One region of the Bradyrhizobium sp. 215_C5_N1_1 genome, then DNA from elsewhere that is predicted to be linked to it. Evidence: predicted binding sites of a transcription regulator. Region 1 holds the regulator's gene; each other region holds the start of a gene.
What was found. Region 1 encodes LexA, which represses DNA repair genes until DNA is damaged. Its sites were predicted from a motif close to TGTTCNNNNTGTGTTCNG; they were not measured.
Positions count from the first base shown of each region.

Region 2: AB7G19_RS33255 (PA0069 family radical SAM protein) is a predicted target of LexA. The motif match lies at 1,280-1,297, and genes of this name have one in related genera.
Region 3: ruvC (crossover junction endodeoxyribonuclease RuvC) is a predicted target of LexA. The motif match lies at 875-892, and genes of this name have one in related genera.

Region 1 covers NZ_CP197228.1:4,179,048-4,185,473, reverse strand. The annotation lists gene AB7G19_RS20170 (alpha-hydroxy acid oxidase) at 1-924, shown strand, start outside; gene AB7G19_RS20165 (HAD family hydrolase) at 938-1,564, shown strand; gene AB7G19_RS20160 (hypothetical protein) at 1,720-1,914, shown strand; gene AB7G19_RS20155 (molybdopterin molybdotransferase MoeA) at 2,146-3,357, shown strand; gene lexA (transcriptional repressor LexA) at 3,534-4,235, shown strand; gene AB7G19_RS20145 (hypothetical protein) at 4,443-4,661, shown strand; gene AB7G19_RS20140 (hypothetical protein) at 4,854-5,288, shown strand; gene AB7G19_RS20135 (GAF domain-containing protein) at 5,512-6,426, shown strand, end outside.
Region 2 covers NZ_CP197228.1:6,938,928-6,945,353, forward strand. The annotation lists gene AB7G19_RS33250 (VOC family protein) at 1-71, opposite strand, end outside; gene AB7G19_RS33255 (PA0069 family radical SAM protein) at 95-1,258, opposite strand; gene AB7G19_RS33260 (phosphoketolase family protein) at 1,469-3,856, shown strand; gene AB7G19_RS33265 (acetate/propionate family kinase) at 3,861-5,042, shown strand; gene AB7G19_RS33270 (hypothetical protein) at 5,237-5,620, opposite strand; gene AB7G19_RS33275 (RMD1 family protein) at 5,797-6,426, opposite strand, start outside.
Region 3 covers NZ_CP197228.1:1,388,733-1,395,158, forward strand. The annotation lists gene AB7G19_RS06430 (YebC/PmpR family DNA-binding transcriptional regulator) at 1-687, shown strand, start outside; gene ruvC (crossover junction endodeoxyribonuclease RuvC) at 923-1,450, shown strand; gene ruvA (Holliday junction branch migration protein RuvA) at 1,447-2,064, shown strand; gene AB7G19_RS06445 (hypothetical protein) at 2,061-2,591, shown strand; gene ruvB (Holliday junction branch migration DNA helicase RuvB) at 2,588-3,640, shown strand; gene AB7G19_RS06455 (metallophosphoesterase) at 3,791-4,705, shown strand; gene ybgC (tol-pal system-associated acyl-CoA thioesterase) at 4,775-5,224, shown strand; gene AB7G19_RS06465 (nuclear transport factor 2 family protein) at 5,318-5,785, shown strand; gene AB7G19_RS06470 (type 1 glutamine amidotransferase) at 5,995-6,426, opposite strand, start outside.

The DNA.
Region 1 (6,426 bases):
CTGCGCGACGTCCGCGAGGTCGACGGCTCGGTCGAGCTGTTCGGGCGCCGGATGCGGCTGCCGGTGGTGCTGGCCCCTGTCGGCGCACTGGAGATCTTCGATCCGGATGGCGCGGCGAGCGTCGCCCGCGCCTGCGGCACCTTCGGCGCGGCGCACATGCTGAGCTCGGTGTCCGAGCCCGGCCTGGAGAAGACCGCCGAGGCCGCCCCTGATGCGCTGCGGCTCTATCAACTCTATGTGCGCGGCGACGACGATTTCGTCGCCGATGTCGTCAGCCGGAGCGAGAAGAACGCCTACGCCGCCTTCTGCCTGACCGTTGATACCGCCCATTACAGCCGTCGCGAACGTGACATTGCCAAGCGCTATGTTCGCGAGAGCCGCCTGCGCGCCACCGGCGGCGATTACCAGAAGGGCCTGGAGTGGCGGACCGTGAAGATGATCAAGGACAAGTTCAAGATCCCGCTCATCCTGAAGGGCATCGCCACCGCCGAGGACGCCCGGATCGCGGTCGACCACGGCGTCGAGTGGATCTACGTCTCCAACCATGGCGGCCGCCAGCTCGATCACGGCCGCGGCGCCATGCATGTGCTGCCCGAGATCGTCGACGCCGTGAAGGGACGCGCCAAGATCATGGTCGACGGCGGCTTCTGCCGCGGCACCGACATCGTCAAGGCGATCGCGGCGGGCGCGGACATGGTCGGCATCGGCCGGCTGCAATGCTGGGCATTGGCCGCAGCCGGCGAGGCCGGCGTGAGGCGAATGCTGGAGTTGCTCGAGGACGAGGTGCTGCGCTGCCTAGGCCTCTTGGGCGCCACCTCGTTCGCCGAGGTCGACAAGTCCTGCCTGCACCAGGCGACCGCAACGAATGCGCCGAGCGTGTTCAGCGCGTTCCCGCTGTTCGACCATGACCCCTATCGATATTGAGTGAAAGGATGCAATGAGCTCGCTCTCTCCCGGCAGCGCGGACGCGCTCCTGTTCGATCTCGGCCGCGTCGTGCTCGACATCGATTTCTCCAAGGCGATCGCCTGCTGGGCGGGACATGCCGGCTGCAAGCCGGAAGCCATCGTCGCGCGCTATGTACGGGACAGCGAAGCCTATCGGCTGCACGAGGTCGGCAAGATCAGCGACGAGGCCTATTTTGACTCGCTGCGCGTCTCGCTCGGGATCGGCATCTCGGACGCGCAGTTCCTGGAGGGCTGGAACGCGATCTTCGCCGGCGAGATGCCCGATATCGCCGAGCTGCTGCCGCGTGCGGCCAAGCAGTTGCCGCTCTACGCCTTCTCCAACACCAACCGGCCGCATGTGGACCACTTCTCGAAGGAATATGCCGCCCTGCTCGGCCATTTCCGCGAGCTGTATCTGTCGTCCAGCATCGGCCTGCGCAAACCCGATGTGGAGGCCTTCGACCATGTCGTGGCGGCGATCGGCGTGCCCGCGAACCGTATCGTGTTCTTCGACGATCTTGCCGAGAACATCGAAGGAGCGCGGTCGCGCGGCCTGACCACGGTCCACGTGACCTCGCCCCGCGACGTCGGGAACGCCCTCAAGGCGCTCGGAATCTGATCTCTGGCCGGCAAGCCGACGGGCCGCGAATGGAACTATTTTGCCTGGGGGCGAGGAACCAAAACCCTTTGTGCATTTTTATACGGAGTTCCCGGAACGATTGCCCCTCTCAGGACTCATGAGTCCGTTGGGAATTCTACATCGGGCTTATCGTCGTGTTGGGCAAAACCTACCTCACCAAGCAGGCCTCTCTGCTGATGAAATTCGCCAGGACCACATCGGATTCTGAGCTTTCCGCCAAGCTGATCAGCAAGGCCGCCGACCTGAAATCCCAGGCCGACCCGCTGCCTGACAGGGATCAGGGCCCCGCAGCGCCGGACGTCAGTCCGTACAAGCAGCCGGGGGGCTGACCGATGCTGGCCGTGGCTCTCGTCTTTCTCGTCCTCGCCATGGCCATCCTCGTACCGGTCTGTCTCGCCTTCTGGATCATGCCGCGGCGGACTTGATGCTCACCCTTCATCGCAGAGCGGATGACGCAGGATAAATCATCCTGCGCGGCCACTGTTTTGCCTCTGCGCCTGCACTCGGCTAGAACTCTCGCCGCCGATTTGCCCGAACGGGCCCAGCAGGAGTTTTCACCCGTGGCCCTGATGCCGGTTTCCGACGCGCTCGCTGCGGTGCTGGCGGGCGCAGAGCCGCTGCCTGAAGAGATGATCGCGCTCGACGCAGCCTTCCACCGCGTGCTCGCGCGCGACGTCGCCGCGCGGCGCACGCAGCCGCCGCAGGCGATGTCGGCAATGGACGGCTATGCGGTGCGCGCGGTCGATGCGGCGAAGATCGAATCCCAGCTCACCCTGATCGGCGAGGTCGCGGCGGGCCGCCCGTTTGCGGGATCGATCGGCGCCGGCGAGGCCGTGCGTATCTTCACCGGCGGTGTCGTTCCCGATGGCGCTGATGCGGTCGTGATCCAGGAGGACACGATCGCGGACGGCAAGCGCATCACCATCAAGGAAGCCGCCGTAACGGGGCGGCACATCCGCCCCGCCGGCGTCGACTTCTCGGAAGGCGACGTGCTGCTGCGCAAGGGAGCCCGGCTCACCGAGCGCGACCTCGCGCTCGCCGCCGGCATGAATTACCCGCAATTGCCAGTCCGGCGACGCCCGAAGGTCGCGATCCTCGCGACCGGCGACGAGCTGGTGATGCCGGGTACGACGCCGGGCCACGGCCAGATCGTCTATTCCAACGGCTACGCCCTGCACGCGCTCGCCCGCAGCGAGGGCGCCGATACCATCGACCTCGGCGTTGCCGCCGATACGCTGGAGGCCACCACGGCCGGCATCGGCCGCGCGCGGGAGAGCGGCGCCGACATCCTGATCACGACCGGCGGCGCGTCGGTCGGGGACCACGATCTGGTCCAGCAGGCGCTGAGGGACGAAGGTATCTCGATGGCGTTCTGGAAGATCGCGATGCGGCCGGGCAAGCCGATGATGAACGGGCGGCTCGGCGCGATGCGCGTGATCGGCCTGCCCGGCAATCCCGTGTCATCCTACGTTTGCGGCTTCCTGTTCATGGTGCCGTTGATTCGCGCGCTTTCGGGCCGTTCGATGATTCATCACCGCCGCGAACGCGCGGTGCTCGGCCGCGATGTCGGCGCCAACGACCAGCGCGAGGATTACCTGCGCGCACGCCTCGAGCTGCGCGATGACGGCACGCTCGTCGCCCTTCCGGTCAATCACCAGGATTCCTCGCTGCTTGCGAATCTCGCTGCGGCACAGGCACTTCTCGTGCGCGCGCCATTCGCGTCGAAGGCCGAAGCCGGCACGCCTTGCGAGGTCTTGCGGCTGCCCGTCTGAGCGCTTCGTTCGCGTGCGTTCCGCGAACTTTGTCGCGTTCACGGTAAATTAAGCAGTTGCGGAACATGTATCGAACATATAGTGTCCGTTCATGATTTGTTTCGAGAATGTAGCGGCTTACTGCTGAATTCAGCGTCTCGGAATCGAACGACATCAACCGGGGGATTTTGGTCGAGATGTTAACGCGCAAACAATACGAGCTCCTGCGGTTCATCAGCGAACGGCTGAAGGAAAGCGGCGTGCCGCCCTCCTTCGATGAGATGAAGGACGCGCTCGACCTGCGCTCGAAATCGGGCATCCATCGCCTGATCACTGCGCTCGAGGAGCGCGGCTTCATCCGGCGCCTGCCCAACCGGGCCCGCGCCATCGAGGTGATCAAGCTGCCCGAGCTTCAGGCCGCTGCCGGCAGCCGCCGCGGCTTCACGCCGAGCGTCATCGAAGGCAATCTCGGCAAGGTCCGCACGACTTCGAGCCCGCCGGCGGACGAGGGCGAGCGCCCCGTCGCGGTCCCCGTGATGGGCCGCATCGCGGCCGGTACGCCGATCGAGGCCTTGCAGACCCGCAGCCACACCATCAGCGTACCGCCTGACATGCTCGGCTCGGGCGAACATTACGCGCTCGAAGTGCGCGGCGATTCCATGGTCGAGGCCGGCATTCTCGACGGCGACATGGCGCTGATCCAGCGCAACGAGAGCGCCGATACCGGCGATATCGTGGTGGCGCTGATCGACGACGAGGAGGCGACGCTCAAGCGCTTCCGCCGCCGCGGCGCCTCGATCGCGCTCGAGCCCGCCAATGCGGCCTATGAGGTCCGCATTCTGCCGCCCAACCGGGTGAAGATCCAGGGCAAGCTGATCGGGCTGTACCGGAAGTATTGATACCGGACGTGCCGGTATCGGTTATTTGGCGCCCCGCGCGCTTTGGATCGGCATCGCCGATCCGAGATTGGAGCGGACGATTGTCCGCTTCCGCTGGATAGTCTTTCTGGTTTCGCGCAGATTATCCGGCCCCTCCTCCAGCGGTAAATCCTCGGCACGCCGCACGAAGCAGCTCTGCTTCGCGGCCTTCAGGTTCGAGGAGAAGTCATGCGCCGGATCGTTCTGAGCACAATTGCTGTGGCGCCGCTGATCGCAGCATCAGCGTCGCAAGCCTTGGACGTACAAACCTTAGCCGCGCAATCGCGGCCCCATGTCCGCAAGGACACCGCCGTTAGCGAGCAAGTCCGCAAGGCCCTCGACGCCGTCGACCAACCGTCGCGGCCGGGCTGGCAGTATTCCGGCTGGTCGGCGCCTGCGGGGCGCTGACACGCGCCTGCAGAATGCAAAGGGGCGGGCTTTGTTCCTGGTGGATTCGGGAAAGTTAATGTGATTGCGGCCTGCGGCGGCGAGCCGTAGATTTGCCTACAACCCGGCAGAACGTTTGGTATTTCCACTCTGATAGAGGCCTGCGCCTCGATTAAGAGACGTGGGTCGCTATCCCTGCATGAGGAGCACCCGATGTGTGACTACAGCCTGCATGCCGTCGCGTCGCGTCCCGCCGAAGTCGGCGAGACGATCGTCACGACAACCTTCCGCGGCACCTCGACGCGCGGCTTTGCCTCCGCGGCCGATCCGACCGTCGCGGTCTGCCTGCTCCCGGGGACGGAGCTCGCCTTCGCCGACAACGTCCGCTACGACAATCGCTGGATCTGGACGCGCACCGTCAATTCGCGCGTCGGCAAGTTCGGCAAGATCGATCCGCACATTCCCGATCGCCATCATGATGCGATCGAATTCCCCGACGGCAAATCCGTGCTGGTGACGCAGCTGGTCGAAGGCCAGCGTGCGACCGTGCTGCAGCTACCGGTGACCCAGCCGCTCGGCGAGCGCGAGCACAAGCCGCAGACCATCACCGACAGCCGGACAACCATCACCCGCCTGCCGATCGGCTGATGCAGCCATTCCCGGCCGACAGGTCGGGCCAGGATTGAAATCGCCATCGCCGGCCGAGGCCGGCGAGATGGTGTCGTTTGTGTCCCGCGAAACTCCATCGGGCGGACCAAGCCGTGGCGTCTCCCACCGCACGAAGTTTGCGCTGTCCTGCCTGAATTTTGAACGTCCGTTCCGCAGCCAAATGGCCGATGCTTGGTGCGGCTTGAGACGGCGGGCACGTTCGATGAAGACCTTCATTCGCGTCGTTGAACTCTGGGTGCCTGACCGCACGCGCATGCGGCTGGAATTCGGCGGCGGCCTCTACGGCGAAGGGTTGTCCGCGTTTAGGGACGTGAGCGAGGATCTGCACTTCGGATATGACGAGGGACTTCCCGGCAAGGCCTGGGCCGGCGGCCACCCCGTGATCCTCACTAGATTCACCGATTCCTATTTCAAGCGGACCGATCAGGCCATCGCCGCCGGGCTGACCTGCGGCGTGGCGGTGCCGGTGTTTTCAGGCGAATTCCTGCAAGCCGTCATGGTGCTGTTCTGCGGCGACGACGAGGCCCATGTCGGCGCGATCGAACTCTGGCACAACGATGCCGAAACCTCCCACGAGATGGGGCTCGTCGACGGCTATTACGGCACCGCCGACATGTTCGAATTCAACTCCCGCCACACCAGATTTCCGCGCGGCTTCGGCCTTCCCGGCCGCATCTGGAAAGCCGGCCTGCCGCTGATCATCAAGGACCTGCACGATGCCAGGAGTTTTCTGCGCTGGGAGGACGCCGCCAAGGTCGGAATCAATCTCGGCGTCGGCGTTCCCTACCGGACCGGCACCGATCAGACCTGGGTGCTGACATTTCTCTCCGCGCAGGCGACCCCGATTGCGCGACGCTTCGAGATCTGGGTCCCGGACGAGGCCCGTTCGGCGCTGGTCTTCCGCGCCGGCGATTGCAGCGCGCAGACCGACCTCGCCGCGCTCTATGCGACGAAATCCATCGCCAAAGGCGAAGGCAGCATCGGCGGGGCCTGGGCCACCGGCATGCCCGCACTCAACGACGATCTCGCGCGTGACGTCTCGGTCGCGGCCTTGCAGGCCAGCGCCTCTGGGCTGAGCCAGATGGTCGTCCTTCCGGTGATCGGCAACGCCAGGCTC
Region 2 (6,426 bases), 2.8 Mb from region 1:
GCGCGAATGTCGCTCACACCCAGTGTGATGACGGTGAGCCGCGGCACCGGCGCGGCAAGTTCCTGGCTCATGCTACGCCTCTTTCGCTTCCCGGTCAGAACAGGCTGAGCTGATCGCCGTTCCGCTTCGGCCTCGCAAAGTGATCCGTCGTCAGCTTGGAGCGCCGCTTGTTCAGCCCAAGCCTGTCGCAGGCGATCTCGAAGCGGCGGCCGATGGTCCAGGCCATCGGTCCGGTGCCCTTCATCCGCTCACCCCATTTCGCGTCGTAATCGCGGCCGCCGCGCATGTCGCGGATCAGGGTGAAGACGTGGCGGTAGCGGTCCGGATAGTTGGCCATCAGCCATTCGCGGAAGAGATCACGCACCTCCAGCGGCAGCCGCAGCAGCACATAGGAGGCTTCCTTGACGCCGGCATGGGCGGCGGCATCGAGAATGCGCTCGATCTCGGAATCGTTCAGCGCGGGGATCACGGGCGCGACCATCACGGTGGTCGGAATGCCGGCCTCCGAGAGCTGCTTCAGCGCCTCCAGCCGCTTCGGCGGCGTCGCCGCGCGCGGCTCCATGGTCCGCGCGAGTTTTGGATCGAGCGAGGTGACCGAGATCGCGACCTTGGCGAGGTTGCGCTTGGCCATCCGCGCGAGAATGTCGATGTCGCGCACGACCAGCGCCGACTTGGTGACGATGCCGACCGGATGGCCGGCGCGCTCCAGCACTTCGAGAATGCCGCGCATGATCTTACGCTCGCGCTCGATCGGCTGATACGGATCGGTATTGGTCCCGATCGCGATCATCCGCGGCTCGTAGCCGGTCGCGGCCAGCTCCTTCTCGAGCAGCGAAGGCGCCTCGGGCTTGGCAAACAGCTTTGACTCGAAGTCGAGCCCCGGCGACAGGCCGAGATAGGCGTGCGTCGGCCGCGCGAAGCAATAGACACAGCCGTGCTCGCAGCCGCGATAGGGATTGATCGAGCGGTCGAAGCCGATATCGGGGGATTCGTTGCGGGTGATCACCTTGCGCGAGGTGTCGACGCCAACGGTGGTCTTGAACGGCGGCAGCTCCTCCAGGCTCTGCCAGCCATCGTCGAAGGCGACGCGGGCCTCGGCCTCGAAGCGGCCGCTGGCATTGGACTGGGCGCCCCGCCCTCGCCTGCGCTGTTTGTCGATGGCGACCGCCAGTTCGGGAAAATCAGAGTCCGCACCCGCCGGCTCGGAGGGCGCCGTGACCGGCGGGTGCTTGAGAGCATGAGAGGATGCTGGACTCATGAAGCCAAGATAGCACGCCAAAGGAACAAATCAAGAACACAAACAAAAAACTGAAAAACAACCCCATGCACAGTAGCCGCCCAAATTTCGGGCGCGGTCCTTTGACCTCACGCAACACACCGGTCGCGGCGATCCTGTTCGATGCCGGACAGGGATCAATCGCACCGGAACAAAGTTGGTGACGATCGCTGGGTGAAAGTCAGCAGGAACATGACAAATCAACGACAATCGGCCTCAGGGAGCAGCGAGCTCGATCTGCTCGATCGCTATTGGCGCGCCGCGAACTACCTCTCCGTCGGGCAAATCTATCTGCTCGACAATCCGCTGCTGCGCGAGCCGTTGCGGCCGGAGCACATCAAGCCGCGCTTGCTCGGACATTGGGGCACGACGCCCGGTTTGAACTTCATCTACGCCCATCTCAACCGCGTCATCCGCGCGCTCGATGTCAGCGTGCTCTATATCTGCGGTCCCGGCCACGGCGGCCCGGGCATGGTGGCCAATACCTATCTCGAAGGCAGCTACAGCGAGATCTATCCTGACGTCGCGCGCGATACGGACGGATTGCGAAAACTTTTCAGGCAGTTCTCCTTCCCCGGCGGCATTCCGAGCCACGCGGCGCCGGAAACGCCGGGCTCGATCCACGAAGGCGGCGAGCTCGGCTACGCGCTGGTGCATGCCTATGGCGCCGCATTCGACAATCCCGACCTGATCGTCGCCTGCGTCGTCGGCGATGGCGAGGCGGAAACCGGCCCGCTCGCGGCGTCCTGGCACTCAAACAAGTTCCTGAATCCCGCCCATGACGGCGCCGTGCTGCCGATCCTGCACCTCAACGGTTACAAGATCGCGAACCCGTCCGTGCTCGGACGGATGCGCGACGCGGAGATCCGCGACCTGTTCCGCGGGTTCGGCCACGAGCCGCTGTTCGTCGAGGGCGACGATCCCGAATTGATGCACCAGGCCATGGCGGATGCGCTCGACGTCGCGCTCGCCAGCATCCGCTCGATCCAGCAGCATGCCCGCGACGGCCGCAAGAGCGTCGAGCGGCCGCGCTGGCCGATGATCGTGCTGCGCAGCCCGAAGGGCTGGACCGGCCCGAAGGAGGTCGACGGCAAGAAGGTCGAGGGCTTTTGGCGCGCACATCAGGTTCCCGTTGCGGGCTGTCGCGAGAACCCGGCGCATCTGAAAATCCTCGAAGACTGGATGCGCAGCTACGAGCCCGAGAAGCTGTTCGACGGCAGCGGCGCGCTTATTCCCGAGCTCCAGGCTCTGGCGCCCGAAGGTAACAGGCGCATGGGCGCCAATCCGCACGCCAATGGCGGCCTGTTGAAGAAGGAGTTGAAGCTGCCGGACTTCCGCAGTTTTGCGTTGGACGTGCCGCAGCCCGGCGGCGTCACCGGCGAAGCGACGCGTGAGCTCGGCAAATTTTTGCGCGACGTCATCCGCCTCAACGCCGAGGCGCGCAACTTCCGCATCATGGGTCCGGACGAGACCGCGTCAAACCGGCTCGACGCCGTGTTCGAGGCGACCGAACGGGTCTGGATGGAGCCGACGGAGCCTTACGACGTGCATCTCGCCCAAGACGGCCGCGTGATGGAGGTTTTGAGCGAGCATCTCTGCCAGGGCTGGCTCGAGGGTTATCTGCTCACCGGCCGCCACGGCTTGTTCTCCTGCTACGAGGCCTTCATCCACATCGTCGATTCCATGTTCAACCAGCACGCCAAATGGCTGAAGGTGACGCGGCATCTGCCCTGGCGGCGACCGATCGCCTCGCTGAACTATCTCCTGACCTCGCATGTCTGGCGGCAGGACCATAACGGCTTCAGCCATCAGGATCCCGGCTTCGTCGATCTCGTCGCCAACAAGAAGGCCGACATCGTCCGCATCTACTTCCCGCCCGATGCCAACACGCTGTTGTGGATCGCCGATCACTGCCTGCGCACCTATGACCGCATCAACGTGATCGTTGCCGGCAAGCAGCCAGCCCCGCAATGGCTATCGATGCAGGACGCCGCCACGCATTGCGATGCCGGCATCGGCATCTGGACCTGGGCCGGCACGGAGGATGCGGATGGCGAGCCCGACGTCGTGATGGCCTGCGCCGGCGACGTGCCGACACTGGAGACGCTCGCCGCCGTCGATCTGCTGCGCAAGGCGCTGCCCGACCTGAAGATCCGCGTCGTCAACGTCGTCGACCTCATGACGCTGCAGCCGAAAGACCAGCACCCGCACGGCCTGTCCGACCGCGATTTCGACAGCCTGTTCACATCAGACAAGCCCGTGGTCTTCGCCTATCACGGCTATCCCTATCTCATCCACCGTCTCACCTATAACCGCACCAACCATGCCGGAATGCATGTGCGCGGCTTTGCCGAGGAAGGCACCACGACGACGCCGTTCGACATGGTCGTGCTCAACGGGCTCGACCGCTATCACCTCGCGATCGAGGCGATCGCGCGCGTGCCGGGTCTGGCGACCAGGGCCGCGCAGGTGCAACAGCAGTTCCGCGACAAACTGATCGAACATTCGCACTATGTGCGCGAACACGGCGAGGACATGCCTGAAATCCGCGACTGGGTCTGGCCGGGCAAGACGGGTTGACGTCATGACGGTGTCGGTCCTCGTCCTCAACTCGGGCTCGTCGAGCATCAAGTTCGGCCTGTTCGACATCGCGGCGGCCGAGCCTGCCCTGCTCTGCAAGGGCCTGCTCGACGAGCAAGAGGCGAAGCCGCGGCTCGTGGTGAAAAGCCCCGCGGGCGGAGACCTTTTCGAGACGCAGAGGGAAGCATCCGATGCGGACAGCGGCCATCTGTTCGCGGACGTGCTCGGCTTCATCGAGGAGCGTTTTGCCGACCACCGCCTGCGCGCCGTCGGTCACCGCATCGTTCATGGCGGGCCGGATTATTCGGGCCCGGTTGAGCTGACTGACGACGTCTACGCAAAGCTGGACGCACTGACGCCACTGGCGCCGCTGCACCAGCCGCGCTGCCTTGAACCTGTCGGCATCATCAGCACGATCCGGCCTGAACTGACGCAGATCGCCTGTTTCGATACGGCCTTCCATCACAGCATGGCTCCACCCGCGAGCCGCTTCGCCATCCCGCGGCGCTATGAAGAGCGCGGTATCCGGCGCTACGGCTTTCACGGCCTCTCGTTCGAATATGTCGCGGGGCGCCTCGCGAAAATCGCGCCGCAGTTCATTGCCAAGCGCACCATCATCGCGCATCTCGGCAATGGCGCCAGCCTGTGCGCCTTGCGCGATGGCCGCAGCGTCGACACCACGATGGGGCTGACGCCGCTCGATGGCCTCGTGATGGGCACCCGGAGCGGCACGATCGATCCCGGCGTGCTGCTCTATCTGCAACAGCACGAGAGGATGCCGGTCGAGGATGTCCAGCACCTGCTCTATCACGAGTCAGGCCTGCTCGGCGTCTCCGGCATCTCTGCCGACATGCGCACGCTGCTGGCGAGCCGTGAGGCGGCGGCGCGGCAGGCGGTCGAGCTCTTCACCTTCCGTGCGGCGCAGCAGGTCGCGGTGATGGCGACCACGCTGGGCGGGCTGGACTGTCTGGTCTTCACCGGCGGCATCGGCGAGCATGCGAAGGAAATCCGCACCGCGATTGGTGAGCGGCTCGGGTGGCTCGGCGTGCATATTGACGCGGGTGCGAATGACGCGGCACGCGAGCGGATCAGCAGCAGTGGCAGCACCGTCAATGTGTTCGTCATTCCGACGAATGAGGAGCTGACGATCGCTCGGCATTGCGCGGCTGTGCTGCGAGTGAAATGAAAGCCCGGTCGACCGCTGCATCTTTCCCTTCTCCCCCGTGGGAGAATTTCAGCGGGCCATGACTTCTCGGGCCATGACTTGTCGGGCCATGACTTGTCGCAGCGCTGCTGCGCCACTGTCGAAATGACCATGGTGCGCAAAGCAAACGATTTCGCCAGCGCTTCGAGCACCATGGGCCAACTACGTCGCTCCGCTCAGTACGGAGAGTACCCGCCCGGGCAAACATAGTTTCCGTAAGCGTCATAGCCGCAGCCGCTGCGGTAGTAGGCCCCCGTCGCAGCTGCGCCGATCGCCGCGGCCCCCACTGCCGCCGCACCGACGCCGTAACGATATCCGCGATACCCTGCATAAGCGCCCCGATAGCCGTAACGCCCGCCGCGCACGGCGACAGCACCGCCCCGATATCCACGCGCCGCGACCGCGCCCCCGCGGTAGCCTCCTGCCCGCACGGCACCGCCGTGGAAACCTCCTGCGCGCATGGCGCCGCCGCGACCGCCGCGGGCAGATGCGTCATCGGGAGTGAAGGCGACAAGCAGCATAGCTGCGGCTGCCGAAGCGATGAGAGCTTGACGCAACATCAGCGTACTCCTTCTTCGAGGGAGGAAGCCGCGGACAGCTGCACATCGCGTTGACCGCGGGTCCGATCGAAGTCTCGTGCGCTGGAGCTTCGTGCCTTTGATTTGGATCAACGTTCATCTACATGAACGACGGTTCCCCGCCCGCACAGTGGCGTGCAGGCCGATCTCAGGCCGGTCTAATGCGTGCCCGACAGGATCTGGATGCACCCGATCACGACCTCGATCACGATCAGCACCACGACTGCGATTTCCAGACGCAGCGAGCGCTGGGTGTCGATGATGTCGGTCAGCGCGTTGGCGGTTTCCGAGACCGCGGTGAGCTTGCGCTCAAGCGTGTCAAGGCGCTCCTTCAATTCGTACTCGTCTTCGAGACGGGCATAGAGGCGGTCGAGCTCGGGCTTCTCCCAGAGCACGTCCGGTTTCTCGGCCACCGCGACACGGCCGGCGACGCGCTGCTGGACCAGAAGCGCATTGCCGATCAGTTGCAGGATGCCCTTGCGCCGGGGCGGCGTGCGGCCCTGCTCGGCGAGCCCCCGCGCGAAGGGCTCGATCACGTCGAAAACCGCGGCGACGCGGCGCTCGTCGCGGGCGAGCGAGGTGCTCTTGGCGAGCGCGTCCGCAACGATCAGCAGCCGATCGTCGGAGAATTTGGCGAGGCAGATCGGCCCGCCGGGCTGGATCGCCTCGGCGTTCTCATCCTTGCAGAGCTGCGCCTGTGCGATCTCCTCTTCAAAAGGGCTGAGCTCGCCGGTCACCCGCGGTTTCAGGCTGTCGATCAGCACCTTCTCCTCCGAAGGGAGGAGGCC
Region 3 (6,426 bases), 2.8 Mb from region 1:
AAGTCGAAGCTGTTCGGCAAGCTGGCGCGGGAAATCACCGTCGCGGCCAAGCTGGGCACGCCCGACCCCAACATGAACCCGCGCCTGCGCGCCGCCATCATCGCGGCGCGCCAGGAGAACATGCCGAAGGACAATATCGAGCGCGCCGTCAAGAAGGCGCTCGGCAATGAGGGCGAGAACTATGACGAGATCCGCTACGAGGGTTACGGCCCCGGCGGCGTCGCCGTCATCGTCGAGGCGCTGACCGACAACCGCAACCGCGCCGCCTCCGACATCCGCTCCTTCTTCACCAAATCGGGCGGCAATCTCGGCGAAACCGGCTCGGTCTCCTTCATGTTCGACCGCACCGGCATCATCGAATACGACCGCAGCGTCGCCTCCGACGACGCGGTGCTGGATGCCGCGATCGAGGCCGGCGCCGACGACGTGGTATCGAGCGAAGGCGGACACGAGATCTACGCCTCGACCGAAGGCTATCGCGACGTCGCCAAGGCGCTGGAAGCCAAGTTCGGCGAGCCGCGCAAGGCTGCGCTGATCTGGAAGCCGCAGAATACGGTCGCGGTCGACGACGAGACCGGCGAGAAGCTCCTGAAGCTGATGGATCTGCTCAACGAGCACGACGACGTCCAGCACGTCTACGCCAATTTCGAGATGTCGGACGCGCTGTTGGCGAAGATGGGCGGCTGAGGTCGCTAATCCCAATCTCCGCTGTCGTCGCCCGGCTTGACCGGGCGACCCAGTATTCCAGAGACGCCAGAAGGATACGGAGAAGCCGCGGCGTACTGGATACCCCGCTTTCGCGGGGTATGACCGCGTGCCTTGTGGTCGTCATCGCGGGCGCCCAATCGCGACACCCCACTTCCCCTGTTACTTCCGTTCTGTTTCTGTTTCCCCCACCGCAGCCAGCCGCTATCACTGGCCCATGACTGCGCTCCCGATTCGTGGCCCCGTTCGCATCATCGGCATCGACCCCGGCCTGCGCCGCACCGGCTGGGGCGTGATCGAGGCCGAGGGCAATCGCCTGATCTACGTCGCCTGCGGCTCGGTGGAACCGCCGGACGATTTGCCGCTGGCGAGCCGGCTGCTCGCGATCCATGAGGGGCTTGCCGCTGTCCTGTCCGGTCACAAGCCGATGGAAGCCGCGGTCGAGCAGACCTTTGTGAACAAGGACGGCGTCGCGACGCTGAAGCTCGGCCAGGCCCGCGGCGTCGCCATGCTGGCGCCCGCGATGTTCGGCATTACTGTCGCCGAATACGCACCGAACCAAGTCAAGAAGACGGTGGTCGGCGCCGGCCACGCCGACAAGCACCAGATCGCGATGATGCTGAAGATTTTGCTGCCGAAAGCCGAGCCGCCGTCAGCGGACGCCGCCGACGCGCTCGCCATCGCCATTACCCACGCCCATCATCGCCAAAGCACGGCGCTCAGGCTGAAGGTGGCGGGCTTATGATCGGCAAGCTCAAGGGCCTGATCGATTCCTACGGCGAGGATTATGTGCTCCTCGACGTCGGCGGGGTCGGCTATCAGGTGCATTGCTCGGCCCGCACGCTGCAGCATCTGCCCTCGCCCGGCGAGGCCGCGGTGCTGTCGATCGAGACTTACGTCCGCGAGGACCAGATAAAGCTGTTCGGCTTCCGCACCGACCAGGAGCGCGAATGGTTTCGCCTGCTCCAGACCGTGCAGGGCGTCGGCGCCAAGGTCGCGCTCGCCGTGCTCGGCACGCTGGCGCCTTCCGACCTCGCCAACGCGATTGCGCTGCGCGACAAGGCCGCGGTGGCACGCACGCCGGGCGTCGGCCCCAAGGTTGCCGAGCGCATCGTTACCGAGCTGAAGGACAAGGCGCCTGCTTTCGCCAATGTCGATCCCGCCGTCGTGCATCTCGCCGGCGCCGTCGACGACCAGCGCGCGCCGCGCCCGGTGGCAGATGCGATCTCTGCGCTGGTCAATCTCGGCTACGGCCAGCCGCAGGCGGCTGCCGCTATTGCATCCGCATCGCGCAGCGCGGGCGAGAGCGCCGAGACCGCGCAACTCATCCGGCTAGGCCTGAAGGAGCTGTCGAAGTGAGCGCGGCCCACGCCAATCCCGTCGCCGCCCTGTTTCGTCGCCTTTCGCGCGTGGCCGGTATCGTCGTGATTTTCTCCATTGTCGGGCCGCTGACGACCGCCGCGTTGGTTGCTGTGACGGTAACGGCGCTCGGCGCCGCGGTGCTGCAGATGTTTCTCGTGTTCCTCGAACTGGAAGCACTGCGTGCTCTGGTTTCGATCGCGGTCGTGCTGTTGGCCATCGTCACGATTCTCGCCTCGTTCCTTCCTGCAGTCGTCGCCGGCCTGATATTTGCGTTGGCGGCGGTCTACGCCGATCTCAACATGATCTGGATGGCGTGGCTCGCCGCGGCCGTGGGCGCGGCCGGCTTCGTCATGGTTGGCATGTTCGTCGTGCCCTCCGAAACCTCGGCGGTGATCGTGCCGAGTGTCCGTTCCGCGCCCGAGGCGCTGAAGCTTTCGGCGATGCTCGCCGTCGTCGCCGTCATTCCGGCCAGCCTGTGCTGGTGGCTCGCGAAACCGCTGCATCGTGTTATCCTGCCCGCATGACCACTCCCCCACGCATCGTCACGCCCGAGCGCCGCTCCGATGACGTCGGCGACACCGCGCTACGTCCGCAATCGCTGTCCGACTTCGTCGGCCAGCAGCAGGCGCGCAAGAACCTCTCGATCTTCATCGAGGCGGCGCGCAAGCGCGGCGAGGCGCTGGATCACGTGCTGTTCGTAGGCCCCCCTGGCCTCGGCAAGACCACGCTGGCGCAGATCGTCGCCAAGGAGCTCGGCGTCGGCTTTCGCGCCACCTCGGGTCCGGTGATCGCCAAGGCCGGCGATCTCGCCGCACTCCTCACCAACCTCGAAGAGCGCGACGTGCTCTTCATCGACGAGATCCATCGCCTGAGCCCGGCGGTGGAAGAGGTGCTCTATCCCGCGATGGAGGACTTTCAGCTCGACCTGATCATCGGCGAGGGCCCGGCGGCACGCTCGGTGAAGATCGAGCTGTCGAAATTCACGCTCGTCGGCGCTACCACGCGCGCCGGCCTCCTCACCAATCCCTTGCGCGACCGCTTCGGCATCCCGGTCCGGCTCAATTTTTACACCATCGAAGAGCTGGAAAGCATCGTCACCCGCGGCGCGCGCGTGCTCAATGTCGGCATGAGCGCCGACGGTGCCAACGAGATCGCGCGCCGCGCCCGCGGCACGCCGCGCATCGCCGGCCGCCTGTTGCGGCGCGTGCGCGATTTCGCCTCCGCCGCCGATGCCGCCTCGATCGACCGCAAGATCGCCGACCACGCGCTGAGCGCGCTCGAGGTCGACGCCGCGGGCCTTGACGCCATGGACCGCCGCTACCTCACGACCATCGCGCAGAACTATGGCGGCGGCCCGGTCGGCGTCGAGACGATGGCCGCCGCGCTGTCCGAGCCGCGCGATGCGATCGAGGACATCATCGAGCCTTATCTCATTCAGTGCGGCTATCTCCAGCGCACCCCGCGCGGCCGCCTGCTCACCTCGCACGCCTTCCGCCATCTCGGCATCGCCGAGCCCTCGCGCGATGCCGCGGCACAGTTCGGCCTGTTCGGCACGGACGAGAGCGACGACTGATTGCGTTGATGCAAGGTGCGTCGGTTGTCATGAACTTCCGGTAACCTTTGTGCAAACGGTCTGCACGCGAATGCAGGCCGTCTGCACGAGCGGACCCCAATTCCGCTCCAATCGGACCGCATCACAAAGCTGCATCACCATCGGGCTTCCATGATCACGCGTCGTCATCTCATCCGTTCCATCGGCGGCCTGTCCGCGCTCGGCGTCTCGACCGCGGCCTATGGCGTCGGCATCGAGCCGCTGCGGCTCCGCGTCACCCGTTATCACCCGACCCCGCGGCAATGGCCGGCGGATTTTCCGCTCAAGATCGCCATCGTCACCGACATTCATGCCTGCGATCCCTGGATGTCGCTGGAGCGGATCGAGGGCATCGTCGATCGCACCAATGCGCTCAACGCCGATGTCATCGTGTTGCTCGGCGACTATGTCGCGGGTGTTCACCAGGTCACGCGCATCATTCCGTCGAGCGAATGGGCCAAGGTGCTCGCGGGCCTCAAGGCACCGCTCGGCGTCCATGCCGTCATGGGCAATCACGACTATTGGGTGGACAGGGCCGTGCAGCAGGCCGGGCACGGGCCGACAGCCGCCCATCGCGCGCTGGAGGCGGCCGGTATTCCCGTCTACGAGAACGACGTCGTGCGTCTCACCAAGGACGGACGCTCCTTCTGGCTCGCGGGCCTCGGCGATCAGCTCGCCTACTATCCCGCGAAGCGCTATGGCCGCGTGCACCGGCTTGGCGCCGACGATCTCGCGGGTACGCTGGCGAAGGTCACCGACGATGCGCCGGTCATCTTGCTCGCGCACGAGCCCAATATCGCGCCGCTCGTACCCGCGCGCGTCGCGCTGCAACTGTCCGGCCATACCCATGGCGGCCAGGTCCGCCTGTTCGGCTGGTCGCCGGCTGTTTCGCCTCAGCACGGCCTGCGGCTCGCCTATGGTCACTTCCGGCTGAAATGCGACGTCATCGTCTCCGGCGGCCTCGGTTGCAGCATCATGCCGGTCCGCGTCGGCGTGCCGCCGGAAATCGTCGAGGTGACGCTGGGAAGGACGCCGGCCGTGGCATAACCTGCGCTTGCGCGGCCGGCTGTTTTTGCGCAAAACGGACCGGTTGCAAAAAGCGAAGAGGCTCGCGACGTGACAGCCCATCTCGACGGCGAGATCCGCGACGGCCGCCATCACATGCAGGTCCGCGTCTACTACGAGGATACGGACTTCTCCGGCATCGTCTATCACGCCAATTATCTCCGATACATGGAGCGCGGGCGCACCAACCATCTGCGGCTGATGGGCGCCGAGCAGCAGGCGCTGTTCGACCAGGTCGAAACAGAGGGCGCGGGCTTTGCCTTCGTGGTGCGCTCGATGCATCTGGACTTTCTGAAGCCCGCGCGGATGGACGACGTGCTCGACGTCGTGACGTGGCCGGTTGCGGTGAAGGGCGCCTCCATCATGCTGGCGCAGGAGGTGCGGCGAGCCGAGGACGTGCTGGTGAAGGCCGAGGTGCGCGTCGCCTTCATCAGCGGCGGCCGCGCCCAGCCGATCCCGAAATCGATCCGGTCATTGATGAGGGCCGATCTGATTTCCTGATCACCCGATAAGTGATCGGCCGATAGGTGATGGCCTATCGACTCCAGCAATTGCAGCGATAGATTGCGGCCCGGACCAACCGATGAGGCCACCATGTCGCGCCCGCCACTTCCACCCTTCACCCGTGAGACCGCCGCGCAAAAGGCGCGCATGGCCGAGGACGCGTGGAATTCGCGCGATCCGGTGAAAGTCTCGCTCGCCTATACCGAGGACAGCCGCTGGCGCAACCGCTCCGAGGTCTTTCAGGGCCGGGAGGCCATCGTCGCGTTCCTCACCCGCAAATGGGAGAAGGAGCACGACTACCGCCTGATCAAGGACCTCTGGGCCTTCGACGGCAACCACATCGCGGTACGCTTCCAGTACGAATGGCACGATGCGGGCGGCCAGTGGTATCGCTCCTACGGCAACGAGCAGTGGGAGTTCGACGAGCACGGGCTGATGCGGCGGCGCGAGGCGTCGATCAACGATATCGCGATTGCCGAGAAGGACCGCCGGTTTCACTGGCCGGCGCCGGGACCGCGGCCGGCGGATGTGCCGGGGCTGGGGACGGATCCGTTCTGAGGCTTGCGGAGATAGTGCAGCGAGCACGCTGCACCCTCTCCCCCCGTGGGAGAGGGTGGCTCGCCGCGCAGCGGCGAGACGGGTGAGGGGTCTCCCTCCGCGAGTCCGACTCTTATTGAGTGCGCTGAGGCAACCCCTCATCCGGCGCTTCGCGCCACCTTCTCCCGCAAGGGGAGAAGGGAAGAGGTGCGCGTGGCGAGGACCTTGAATTAAGGCGCCGCGCGCCGCGCCAAAAACCGCGTGATTGCCGCACCCAGCTTCGCGTTGTCCATCGGCTCCGCCAGCGACTCCCTCGCGGTCGCAACGACATCCTCCGGCGCCTTGCCGTCGCGGAGCTCGCAGCACACTTGCGCAAACTCCACGTCGAATTCCGGATGCGGCTGCACGGTCAGCGTGGTGCCGTTGGCGTAGAGCAGGCCGGCATGCGGGGTGAATTCGGACGAGAGGATCGTCAGCGCATCGCTGGGCGGCTCGACCACCTGGTCCTGATGCGAGGCGGCGATCGCAACCGCTTTGCCGTCGACGACGCCGTTCTCCGGCAGCACCTGATAGACGTGGCGGCCGATGCCCCAGCCCTTCTCCGACTTCTGCACGGTGCCGCCGAGCGCCTGCGCGATCAGCTGATGGCCGAAGCAGACACC